DNA from 3 places in the Shewanella septentrionalis genome. Region 3 is predicted to be linked to each of the others. Evidence: predicted binding sites of a transcription regulator. Region 3 holds the regulator's gene; each other region holds the start of a gene.
What was found. Region 3 encodes NrdR, which represses ribonucleotide reductase genes. Its sites were predicted from a motif close to AAACACNANATNTNGTGTTT; they were not measured.
Positions count from the first base shown of each region.

Region 1: a site for NrdR is predicted at 2,301-2,320, ahead of nrdA (class 1a ribonucleoside-diphosphate reductase subunit alpha). Genes of this name have one in related genera too.
Region 2: a site for NrdR is predicted at 1,749-1,768, ahead of nrdD (anaerobic ribonucleoside-triphosphate reductase). Genes of this name have one in related genera too.

Region 1 is NZ_JAMTCC010000013.1:8,049-12,338, reverse strand. Features, by position in the region: gene gyrA (DNA gyrase subunit A) at 1-180, opposite strand, end outside; gene ubiG (bifunctional 2-polyprenyl-6-hydroxyphenol methylase/3-demethylubiquinol 3-O-methyltransferase UbiG) at 566-1,276, shown strand; gene NE536_RS09165 (HAD family hydrolase) at 1,278-1,949, shown strand; gene nrdA (class 1a ribonucleoside-diphosphate reductase subunit alpha) at 2,475-4,290, shown strand, end outside.
Region 2 is NZ_JAMTCC010000015.1:79,764-84,053, forward strand. Features, by position in the region: gene nrdD (anaerobic ribonucleoside-triphosphate reductase) at 1-1,717, opposite strand, end outside; gene NE536_RS10630 (hypothetical protein) at 1,977-2,666, opposite strand; gene NE536_RS10635 (MarR family winged helix-turn-helix transcriptional regulator) at 2,787-3,320, opposite strand; gene NE536_RS10640 (NADP-dependent oxidoreductase) at 3,467-4,290, shown strand, end outside.
Region 3 is NZ_JAMTCC010000012.1:44,702-48,991, forward strand. Features, by position in the region: gene NE536_RS08795 (riboflavin synthase) at 1-252, opposite strand, end outside; gene ribD (bifunctional diaminohydroxyphosphoribosylaminopyrimidine deaminase/5-amino-6-(5-phosphoribosylamino)uracil reductase RibD) at 358-1,536, opposite strand; gene nrdR (transcriptional regulator NrdR) at 1,672-2,121, opposite strand; gene glyA (serine hydroxymethyltransferase) at 2,322-3,575, opposite strand; gene ettA (energy-dependent translational throttle protein EttA) at 3,765-4,290, shown strand, end outside.

The sequences.
Region 1 (4,290 bases), on a different contig from region 3:
GTTCCAATCGTTCTTCAATTCACTCATGGCAAACAGAACGCGGCGATGAACCGGCTTTAAGCCGTCGCGCACGTCTGGTAATGCACGTCCCACGATAACGCTCATGGCGTAATCAAGGTACGAATTCTTTAGTTCGTCTTCGATATTAATTGGCGAAATAGATGATGCCAGATCAGTCATAAACTGCTCGTTCCCCTGAAAAATAGCCGACAACGTATAATCCGTATCATTGCCTAGCCCAAAAACGTGATTTGGCATTCTAACACAGTTATTTAATGTCGCCAGACCTATCCTTATCGAATTGAGAGTCTGGTGGCTTAATAGATGAAAACACTGTCAATTTGGTCGTTTGAACGATAAACAAGCATTGGAATTCGCAGCTTAGGATGAGAAAAAATCGTCAAAGGGATGAAGTAAAAGATAGATACAGAGCACAACAATTAACATAAAGCCAGAAAACTGCTGAAAATTCACTCAACCACAAGGGCTTAGCTTAGTCGAACACTTTGTTTATCAAACATAGTCGTTATAATGGCCGCACAATAACGCTACTTCAGGTAATAGCATGCATCAGAATACCAATGTGGACCCACAGGAAATCGCAAAGTTTGAACGTATGGCCGAAACGTGGTGGGATCTCAACGGCGAATTTAAGCCGCTGCATCTATTAAACCCGCTGCGCTTAAACTATATCGATCAAACCGCAGGCGGTATTTTCGGCAAGAAAGTGCTCGATGTCGGTTGCGGCGGCGGGATTTTATCTGAAAGCATGGCCCGCATCGGCGCCGAGGTTGATGGTCTCGACATGGGTGATGAGCCCCTCGAAGTCGCCCGCCTTCACGCCCTCGAAACCGGCGTAAGCATAAATTATGTAAAAAATACCGCCGAGGCCCACAGCCAAGATCATCAAGCTTATTACGATGTTGTGACCTGCATGGAAATGCTGGAACATGTGCCCGATCCACAATCTGTGATCAAAGCTTGCTGTGACATGGTCAAACCCGGTGGCTTTGTGTTTTTCTCCACCATCAACCGCAACATTAAATCCTACGTTCACACGATTCTCGGCGCAGAATATTTACTGAAGATGCTGCCAGTTGGCACCCACGAGCATAAAAAATTCATTAAGCCTTCTGAGCTGATTGAGCTTGTGGACAATACCGATCTTATCTGTACCGATGCATTAGGCATCAGCTACAACCCGTTGACGGGCATTTTCAAATACACGCCTAAGGTTGATGTAAATTACATGATCGCGACGCGTAAGGTTGATTGATATGAGTCTGGCACAGATCAAAGGCGTACTGTTCGATCTCGACGGCACCTTAGCCGATACCGCGCCGGATCTGGTGCAGGCCCTTAATTTAAGTCTTCAAGACGTCGGCATCGCCGCGCAGCCGTTAGCGGCCATGCGCTACGCCGCATCCCACGGCAGTTTTGCCTTAGTCGATGCGGCGATACCCAATGCGGCGGATGATCTTCGTACTCAAGTTCAACAAGGGCTGCTCGCCCACTATCAGCGCATTAATGGCGATCACTGTGCGCTATTCACAGGCATTGCAGCATTACTCGACTGGCTCGAGTTAATGCAGCTGCCATTTGGGATCGTCACCAACAAGCCTGCGCGCTTTACCCGTCCCTTATTGCGAAAACTGAATTTACACTTACGTATGCCCGTTATCATCAGTGGCGATTCAACCAAACACCCAAAACCCCACACGGCACCTATGTTGTTAGGCGCACAGCAACTGAACTGCGCACCTGAGCACATTTTGTATCTTGGGGATGCTGAGCGGGATTTGTTGGCAGCTAGGGCGGCGGGCATGTTAGGCGGCGTTGCCCTATGGGGTTATCTGGGTGTTAACGACAAGCCATCTCAGTGGCCAGCTCACGCACACTTTGCCAGCCCTACTGAGTTACATCAGGCATTAGCCGACGCATTCGCCTGAAAACTCGCCCATAAAATGGTTAACAAACTTCACTTTTGCACTCGAAGATAAACCTTTTACTAAAGTGACTATGCAGACGCACATATGTATGTTTGCCTGATTTTTTACCTGCGAATAAAATCAGGCTGCGAAAGGTCGGCGGATAAAAGATCGGCACTTGTGCGCTATCGCGATCTAAAGAAAAGATCGCCTAAAAATCCCCCATGAGTGCGACACGCTAACCTGAAATTGAGCTTCAAGGTTAGTCGTTACTAACGCTAAGGCTTATCCTCAACTTATCCACAAGATGTCCCCTGAATTCAGACTTGCAAATAGGGTCAAACCTCACTATCTTGTATCCCAGATAATTTAAAACACCATATCTTGTGTATAGGTAGCAATCAGACACACTAGAAGTTCGCCGCTTAATTGACTCGTTTTCAACCAGTCAGCTGTATTTAAGGGACGGTTATTGATTGTTTTACAAGGATACGTACGGTGAACTTGCTCACCTAAATAGATATAAGAACCAAGGCCTATCTCCAAATGAATAGCACTATGACAGTCACAAAACGCTGTGGCGATCGTGAGAATATCGATCTCGAAAAAATACACCGCGTAATTACTTGGGCAGCCAAGGGATTAAAAAACGTTTCTGTTTCTGAAGTTGAACTGCGCTCGCACCTACAGTTTTTCGATGGCATCCCAACCGAAGCCATCCATGAAACCATTATCAAAGCGGCAGCGGATTTAATTTCTCCAGAATCACCGGACTATCAGTTCCTCGCCGCCCGTTTAGCGGTGTTTCATTTGCGTAAGAAGGCCTTCGGTCAATTCGAGCCGCCAGCACTGTATACTCACGTGACTAAGTTAGTTGAGCTTGGCAAGTATGACATGCACATTCTGCAGGATTACAGCCGCGAAGAACTCGACGTGATGGATACCTATATCGACCATTGGCGCGATATGGACTTCTCTTACGCAGCGGTAAAGCAGCTTGAAGGCAAATATTTAGTTCAAAACCGTGTGACGCACGAAATCTACGAAAGCGCGCAGTTCCTCTACATTTTGGTCGCGGCCTGTTTGTTTGCCCGTTATCCAAAAGAAACGCGCCTGAAATACGTTAAAGATTTCTATGACGCGGTATCGACCTTTAAGATTTCGCTGCCAACGCCAATCATGGCTGGTGTGCGCACGCCAACACGTCAGTTCAGCTCTTGTGTACTGATCGAATGTGGTGACAGCTTAGATTCAATCAACGCGACAGCTTCATCGATTGTGAAATACGTCAGTCAACGTGCGGGTATCGGTATTAACGCTGGTCGTATTCGCGCCTTAGGTAGCCCAATCCGTGGTGGTGAAGCCTTCCACACCGGTTGTTTACCTTTCTATAAGTATTTCCAAACCGCAGTTAAGTCTTGCTCTCAAGGCGGCGTGCGTGGTGGTGCTGCGACCCTCTTCTACCCGATTTGGCACTTAGAAGTCGAATCTCTGCTGGTATTGAAAAATAACCGCGGCGTTGAAGATAACCGTATCCGTCACTTAGACTACGGTGTGCAGTTGAACAAAGTCATGTATCAACGTCTGATCAAGGGCGAAAATATCAGCCTGTTTAGCCCATCAGATGTACCTGGTTTATACGATGCGTTCTTTGAAGATCAAAACGAATTCGAACGTTTATATCTGCAATACGAGCAAGACAGCAGTATTCGTAAGAAAACCATAAAGGCAGTTGAGCTGTTTTCACTGATGATGCAAGAGCGCGCCTCAACCGGCCGTATCTACATTCAGAACGTGGATCACTGCAACACCCATAGCCCGTTCGATTCTAAAGTCGCGCCGATCAGACAATCTAACCTGTGTCTTGAAATCGCCCTGCCGACAAAACCATTGAACAACATCGATGATCCTAATGGTGAAATCGCGCTTTGTACGTTATCAGCACTCAACTTAGGTTCAATCAAAGAATTATCTGATATTGAACCATTAGCCGACCTCGCGGTACGCGCACTGGATAATCTGCTGGATTATCAAGATTATCCTATCAAGGCAGCACAACTTGCCTCGATGAATCGCCGTACCTTAGGTATAGGCGTAATTAACTTCGCTAACTACTTAGCGAAAAATGGCATGAAGTATTCCGATGGCAGCGCGAACGATCTGACCCACAGAACCTTCGAAGCGATTCAGTTCTATTTACTGAAAGCCTCAATGAACTTGGCCAAAGAGCAAGGTGCGTGTCCGTTATTCCACGAGACCACATACTCTCAAGGTATTTTGCCAATCGATACCTACAAACGTGACCTAGATAAAATTTGTGCTGAACCATTGCACTTAGACTGGGAATCACTGCGTAGCGATA
Region 2 (4,290 bases), on a different contig from region 3:
TGTAATAGCCCTTGTCCGTCACCCCTGTGACTAGGCCAAATTGCTTCGCATCCAGTTTACAAAAACGGCTGCAAAGACTCTCGCTTGGGGTGCTATACAGACTAAAGCCATAACCTGTTTCAGCCTTCCACGCATCCGTGGCGGCTTTAAGATAAGCCACAATAGCGACGGCTTTGTCCCTTAATTGTGCATCGTCAAATACATGGGTTTGGGTGCCATAGAGTGCATTCATGGTTTCATGCAGACCAATGTAACCGAGTGAAATCGATGCGCGACCATTTTTAAAAATTTGAGAGACATCTTCATCGGCGCGCAAACGCACACCACAGGCACCTTCCATATAGAGGATAGGTGCCACGCGGGCTTTAACGCCATTGAGTCGCTCGATACGCGTATCCAGCGCTTTACGGGCTAAGACTAATCTGTCATCTAAAAGACGATAAAACTCCGCCTCATCGCCCTTCGCTTCCAAGGCAATCCGCGGCAAGTTTAAGCTCACTACCCCAAGATTATTGCGCCCTTCATGCACGAGTTCGCCATTTTCCTCATAGGTGCCTAAAAAGCTGCGGCAACCCATTGGGGTTTTAAATGAACCTGTGACTTTCTCGACTTGCTCGTAGTTGAGAATGTCGGGATACATGCGCATAGTCGCGCATTTGAGCACCATCTGTTTGACATCGTAATTGCAATCGCCCGCTTTATGATTAATGCCATCACGAATCGCAAACACTAACTTAGGGAAAACTGCCGTCTTACGGTTTTTACCTAATCCCGCCATCCGTACTTTGAGCATAGATTGCTGAATTAAGCGCGATTCCCACGAGGTGCCTAATCCAAAGCCAAAGGTCACGAACGGTGTTTGACCGTTGGCAGTGTGTAAAGTATTGACCTCATATTCCAAAGATTGAAATGCATCATGACATTCTTTTTCAGTTTGCGCCGTGGCGAAGGCTTTAGCGTCGGTAATCTTCCAATTCAGGGCAATTTGGTAATGTTTGTCGTAGCTCTTAGCGACAAATGGGGCTAACACCTCATCGATACGATTAATAGTTGTGCCGCCATAGATATGGCTCGCCACTTGGGCAATGATCTGTGCGGTCACTGCTGTCGCCGTTGAAATAGACTTTGGGGTTTCAATTTCGGCATTACCCATTTTAAAGCCATGGGTCAACATGCCAGCTAAATCAATCAACATGCAGTTAAACATCGGGAAAAACGGCGAGTAATCTAGGTCGTGGTAATGGATCTCGCCCGCCTCATGGGCAGCGACCACATCCTTAGGCAAGATATGACTCTTGGCATAATGTTTAGCAACTATGCCCGCGAGCAAATCCCGCTGAGTGGGAATAACTTTCGAATCTTTATTGGCATTTTCATTGAGTAAGGCCGCATTGCTTTGCTCGACTAAACCACGGATTTCGAGATTGAGTTTACTGGTCGCTTCACGGCACACATCTCTGTCGTGACGGTATTCGATATACACTCGCGCTAATGATTTATACGGCCCTTCCATCAACAAGTTTTCAACCGCATCCTGCAAATGATGGATATCAACTTCGGTTAAGGTCGCGACACTTTGACTGATACACGCTGCCACTGTCGCTGCATAGTCGCCATCCTCTATTCCAACTGAGTTTGCAGCGGCATTCACTGCATCCCTTATCCTTGTTTCATCAAAAGGTGTGCGGCAACCATCACGCTTAATTACGACTGGCATTGTTCAGTTCCTCTCCATCTCGCCTAAAAATTAACACTACATCTAGTGATTTTAAAAGAATAAAACACAATATGTAGAGCATTAGGCTACAACGACGATGAAGCGTCCATGATCCAGATCATAGTTTTTAGGAAGAAATAAAAGAACAAACCAGAACTGCAGCTAGGTCCAATTATCTGAAAATTGCGCCTTGACCTGCTGATTAAACCCAGCTAGTTGATGCCTGAAATCAGTGATAATCAAGCACCAAAGCTCAAGATTAACGCTTAGAGAGTGCGAGATAACTACTGAGTTGGCCCGATGCCGACTGATGCGAGCCCATAGACGAAGCGAGTTGCATCATAGATTTAAGCCCCTGCCATTGCTGCTTTTGGGTATCCGTTAGTGGTGGCTCGGAGTTTAAATAATCTGTTAACTGGCCAAGGACTTTGGTGGCTTTTTGAGCGAGCACCGGCGACTGAGCATCATCCATATTGGTCAAAACGTTTTTCGCATCGACCAAGGTATTGATAAGGGGGTTGTTCGGTGATTTTTTGGCTAATGATTTGAGCTCATCATCTAAGAAGTCTTGCAGCGACTGCTTGCTCGGGGTGGTTGTGCTCGGAACTGTAATACCGTTTTTTGATAAACGCTCAAGCTGTACGTCCGATAAAATGCCGTCCTTTTGTAAACGTGACACTAATGCGGGAATATCGGCGACACCAAATTTGCCATCGGCAAAAAAATCCTTCGCCATCAACTGAATTTTCTGTGCACGTTGCGCCCGTGGCGACAGCGCTATCTCATCGGCTTTACCAGTGTCGGGTTTAGCGGTATCCGACTGAGTTTTCTTGGTCTCTGTGGTCGCATCAGTTTTAGCCGTACTCGTCTTTTGGCTATTGGCACCATAGGCATCGGCGATGCTGGTACTGCTACGATTAAGATTGAAGGCGTTTAAAATAGAATTCATCGTCAATAATTCGGCGTCTAAGATTCAATGACGGTTTTAAAGCAAAAACTAAGCCAATCAAGTATTAATCTTTGCAGAACCTGAATTATCGGGTAGCGAACAGCACCAGTAGCTTTATCTCTAGGACTGTAAATCTTCAATAAGGGCAAGACATTGCCGCCTCAATAAATCGAGTGCCTCGGCATCCATCTGCACTTTATTCAGCAAAGTTTGCTTCAAGGCTAGGGCTTCATGCTTAATCGCCTCTCCCTGAGCCGTCAGAGTGATCAATTTTTTCCGCTCATCTTCAACGCAGGCCAAACGCGTGATCAAGCCTTTTACCTCTAACCGCTTGACGATTGGCGTTAGGGTTCCCATATCGAGTTTAGTCGCCATTGATAGCTGGGTTTGGCTACAGCCATTTTGACGCCACAGGGTTTGCATCACCAGATATTGAGGGAAAGTTAACTCGTATGCCTCGAGTAAAGGCCGATAAGCGCGCACTAAGGCATTGCTGGCGGAATATAGCGCGAAGCACACATTGTCAGATAAACACAGTGCATCACTTGGCTCGAGGTTCTGTGCCTCTGTGTTATGTGGCCCTGGGTTCTGCGGCTCTGGGTTTTGACTCTGCTCTGTAAATTCAAGCTCTAAGTGAGATAAACAATTTTGCACGTATAAGCGCCTGTCATTCAAACATAGCGCTATCTTATCCGATCCGCTCAATCGCATCTAGTTTGCGCGCAAAGTATTTGCATTGTGTCATGAAGCCACGTACAGTTGGCGCAGTTAGTTTGCGCACAAACAAAAGGTTAATTTTTATGAATAGCACTATTACCCAAACCCGTGAAATCCATTTAGCCAGTCGCCCTGAAGGCATGCCTACCGCAGAGAACTTTGCTTTAGTAAATCAATCCTTATCACCGCTCACCGATGGCAAAGTGTTGATTAAAAACCTGTGGATGTCGGTCGACCCTTATATGCGTGGCCGCATGGTAGATCGTAAGAGTTATGTTCCGCCCTTCGCCTTGAATCAAGCCTTAGAAGGCGGCGCGATTGGTGAAGTTATCGCGTCTAAAAACACTGATTTCCCAGTAGGCACAAAAGTCAGCAGCATGTTAGGTTGGCGCGAACACGCCGTCACCGATGCGGCTGGACTGACCGCTCTGCCGCAAACTGAATTAGACAGCTCACATTTCCTCGGCGTGCTGGGTATGCCCGGCATGACAGCGTGGACGGGACTGACTCGCATCGCAGATTTAAAAGCAGGTGAAACTCTGTTTGTTTCTGCTGCATCAGGCGCAGTTGGCAGTGTTGCTTGCCAGATTGGTAAACTGATGGGGGCTCGCGTAATCGCCTCTGTGGGTTCAGATGAAAAAGCGGCATTGCTGCAAAGCTATGGTGTTGATGCCATCATCAATTACAAAACCTGTGGCAATCTCACCCAAGCGCTCACAAAGGCCGCGCCAGAAGGGATTGATGTGTACTTTGAAAACGTCGGTGGCGAGCACTTAGCCGCAGCGCTGAGCAATATGAAAGATCATGGTCGTATCGCCGTTTGCGGTATGATTTCGCAGTACAACGACACAGCACCAACACCTGGTCCAGACAACTTGGCCCTGATAGTGATGCGTAAACTTAAACT
Region 3 (4,290 bases):
AAGATTTACCTTAGTGCCCACTTTGTAGTGAGCAAAGCCAGTTAGACTCACGGTTTCGGCAGAAACATCGGCCACATAACCGTCGGCTAATTGCTGCACAACCGTTAAACACACACCGTTGGTGGCAATACTGTCGCCTAAACGCACATCGTTTAAATCCAGTTTGCCGCTCGCCACGGTCAAACGAATATCATCGCCCTTGCGTTCAAGCTTTCGCAGGGTGCCAACGGCTTCAATAATCCCAGTAAACATGGTTAACTCACTTATTCGATAAAGAAGTAATAAGGCATAAGACTCAAGGTTTAACGGTTATCTTGCCCTAATTAAATGAAGAAGTATCAAGCATAACGCTCAAGGTTAAACGGTTATCTTGCTCCAATTCGATTTAGATAAAGAGGTATCAGGCTTAACGCTCAAGATTAAACGGGTATCAGGCCCTAATTTGCGCTCATCGACCAACATTAATGCAGGAATTTGCGCCATGGTTTGATAATCGGGTAGCTGCAGCAGATTACGCCCTTGCCCGCCGAGGATTTTCATCGCTTGGTACAGCACTAATTCATCGGCCAGCCCCTGTGCTAAAAATGCGCCAGCTAAAGTTGCACCCGCTTCCACCAGCACGTGATTACAACTTTGGCCTAAATAGCTTAATAGCTCAGGTAAGGATACGCGACCTGCAATTGCAGGTAACACGAGGCAACTCACATGGGAGGGCAATTGTGCTTGAAACTCTGCGGGATAAGCCACGGTCGAGACCAAGAGTATGGGCGATACGATAGCCAAACAGGCAGCCGATAACGGCAAACGGGCGCGACTGTCGAGTATCACCCTTAATGGCTGCAGTAATTGCGCCTCAGTTATACTGTCTTTTATGCCGCCAAGTTCTTGATATCGCACATTGAGTGAGGGATCGTCAGCCAGTATGGTTTCAATCCCAGTGACCAAGGCGCAGGAACGTAAGCGTAAACGCTGCACGTCGCGGCGAGATTCAGGGCCGGTAATCCATTTAGACACACCGTTAGACAGCGCGGTTTTACCATCGAGACTCGCAGCCAATTTGACTGTAACTCTGGGTAAACCTGATTCCATGCGCTTCATAAAGCCTAAATTCAAGGCATAGGCTTCATCGCGATGTAATCCCACATCCACTTCAATGCCTGCGTCGCGCAGCATTTGAATACCGCGACCAGCCACTTGCGGATTAGGATCTTCAACCGCTACCACCACACGTTTAACGCCAATATTGATCAGCGCCAAGGCACAGGGTGGCGTGCGGCCATAATGGCTGCAGGGCTCTAAGGTGACATAGGCCGTTGCGCCGCGGGCGTGTTCGCCAGCCATACGTAGTGCATGCACTTCGGCGTGGGGCTCACCCGCTTTTTGATGATAACCTTCGCCAACGATCTGATTATCTTTAACGATAACGCAGCCCACACTGGGATTGGGTCTCGTGGTGTAAAAGCCTTTGCGCGCCAATTGAATAGCGCGGCTCATCATTTGGGTATCGAGTACGGACCAACTTATGTTCAAGCTCATGTTCAACCCTGTTGTTAAAGGTTTCGGCTTTCACCAGTCTTGTAAATCTGTGTTTAAAACCTGTCTTGCAGAAGCAATTAATCAAAAGCCTCTTTTAAAGCTAGCGCAACCAGACAGGCCACAAAAATCGAATAACTACTTTTGCAGTTTGGCGATGGCTTCACCAAATTCAGATACGTCTTCAAAGGCGCGGTACACAGAAGCAAAACGTATGTAGGCGACTTTATCTAGGCTCATCAATTGCTCCATCATCAAGTTACCGACCATTTCTGATGGCACTTCTCGCTCGCCAGTGGCGCGCAGGGTCGATTTGATTTTACTGAGTGCTTGCTCGATTTCATCCATAGACACAGGGCGTTTCTCAACGGCGCGCAGCATGCCACCTTGGAGTTTTTCTTCATCGAAGGGTTGGCGTGAACCATCGCGCTTGATCACCCTAGGCATGACTAACTCGGCACCTTCAAAGGTGGTAAATCTTTCATGGCATTCGGTGCATTCTCGGCGACGGCGCACTTGATGGCCTTCCGCCACTAATCGAGAATCGATGACTTTAGTATCTGTCGCGCTGCAAAATGGACAATGCATTGAGCCTCCTGCCAGTGAATGACGTAAAGCCGTTGGCTTTACTATGTTATCTAAGGTTAGCCTGTTTGGTTTAAGTCTAAGATTTTAGCAATAAAAATGGCCGCTTAATGCGGCCATGGGATTTTATCCTATTTATGGGCTGAGGTTAACCACCTGATGCTTGTTAGGCTCAGCACCACAAAAAGGAGACTATTTACAGATTAACCGTAAACAGGGAAACGTGCGCACAGTGCCAATACTTGGCCTTTAACACGCTCAATCACTGCAGGATTGTTAGCATCATCAAGGATGTCACAAATCCAGCCAGTCAGCTCTTTCGATTCCGCTTCTTTAAAACCGCGGCGCGTAATCGCAGGCGTACCGATACGCACACCTGAAGTCACAAAAGGTGAACGTGGATCGTTTGGCACTGAGTTTTTGTTCACGGTAATGTTAGCGCTACCTAAGGCGGCATCGGCTTCTTTACCGGTTAAGTCACGACCAATCAGGTCAACTAGCATTAAGTGGTTGCTGGTTCCGCCAGAGACGATTTTGTAACCGCGCTCAAGGAACACTTCAACCATTGCTTTAGCGTTGTTAACCACTTGCTGTTGGTAAACTTTAAATTCTGGCTCTAGGGCTTCTTTGAACGCCACCGCTTTACCAGCGATAACGTGCATCAATGGGCCACCTTGACCGCCTGGGAATACCGCAGAGTTCAACTTTTTGTACAAGTCTTCATCGTCAGCAGCAGATAGGATCACGCCACCACGAGGACCCGCTAAGGTTTTGTGAGTCGTTGAAGTGACAACGTGTGCGTGTGGCACTGGGTTTGGATAAACGCCAGCAGCAATAAGACCGGCAACGTGCGCCATATCGACAAATAGGTAAGCACCTATTTTGTCTGCGATTTCACGCATTTTTGCCCAATCAACGATACCTGAGTAGGCAGAGAAACCGCCGATCATCATCTTAGGCTTGTGTTCTACGGCCAGACGTTCCATCTCGTCGTAGTCAATTTTGCCAGACTCGTCGATACCGTAAGGAATGATGTTGTACAGTTTGCCAGAGAAGTTAACCGGTGAACCGTGGGTCAAGTGACCACCATGAGCTAAGTTCATGCCCAGTACGGTATCGCCAGGTTTTAACAATGCCATGTAAACCGCGCTGTTTGCCTGTGAACCTGAATGAGGTTGTACGTTAGCGTAAGTTGCGCCAAACAGTTGTTTAGCACGTTCAATCGCTAAGGTTTCAACTACGTCCACATACTCACAACCACCGTAGTAACGCTTGCCTGGATAGCCTTCAGCGTACTTATTGGTTAACTGTGAACCTTGCGCTTCCATCACGCGTGGACTGGTGTAGTTTTCAGAAGCAATCAGCTCAATATGCTCTTCTTGACGCAGAGTTTCGTTCTGAATTGCGTTAAACAGTTCCGGATCATAATCTGCGATATTCATATCTTTTTTCAGCATTGCTTACTCCAGCTGCCAATTCTTATAGGTAGGGTTGCGCGGTATTCTACTCGGAACGCGACCACAATCCCAGTATTTGAAACATGAAATTCCTAGCGTTTTAGCTTGAACTTGGCTCATTGTCGAGTTGAGTTCGGCGTGCAATCGAGTAGAATTAGCCGCATCATTAGTCACTTAAGATAGAGAAAAATGGCTCAGTTTGTTTACAGCATGCTGCGGGTGGGAAAAATTGTTCCGCCTAAGAAGCAGATCCTTAAAGATATTTCTTTAAGCTTTTTCCCCGGCGCCAAAATTGGTGTACTCGGCCTTAACGGTTCAGGTAAGTCGACACTACTGCGTATTATGGCGGGTATCGACACCGAAATTGAGGGTGAAGCGCGCCCAATGCCGGGATTGAAAATCGGTTACCTACCGCAGGAACCTAAACTCGATCCAACCCAAACCGTGCGTGAAGCGATTGAAGAAGCCGTCTCTGAGGCAAAAAATGCCCTGACTCGCCTCGATGCCGTTTACGCAGCCTACGCCGAGCCGGATGCCGATTTCGATGCCCTTGCCAAAGAGCAAGGTGAACTCGAAGCCATTATCCAAGCCCAAGATGCCCATAACTTAGATCATATCCTTGAGCGCGCAGCTAACGCCCTACGTCTACCAGATTGGGATGAGAAAATCGAAGTGTTATCCGGTGGTGAACGTCGCCGCGTGGCGATTTGTCGCT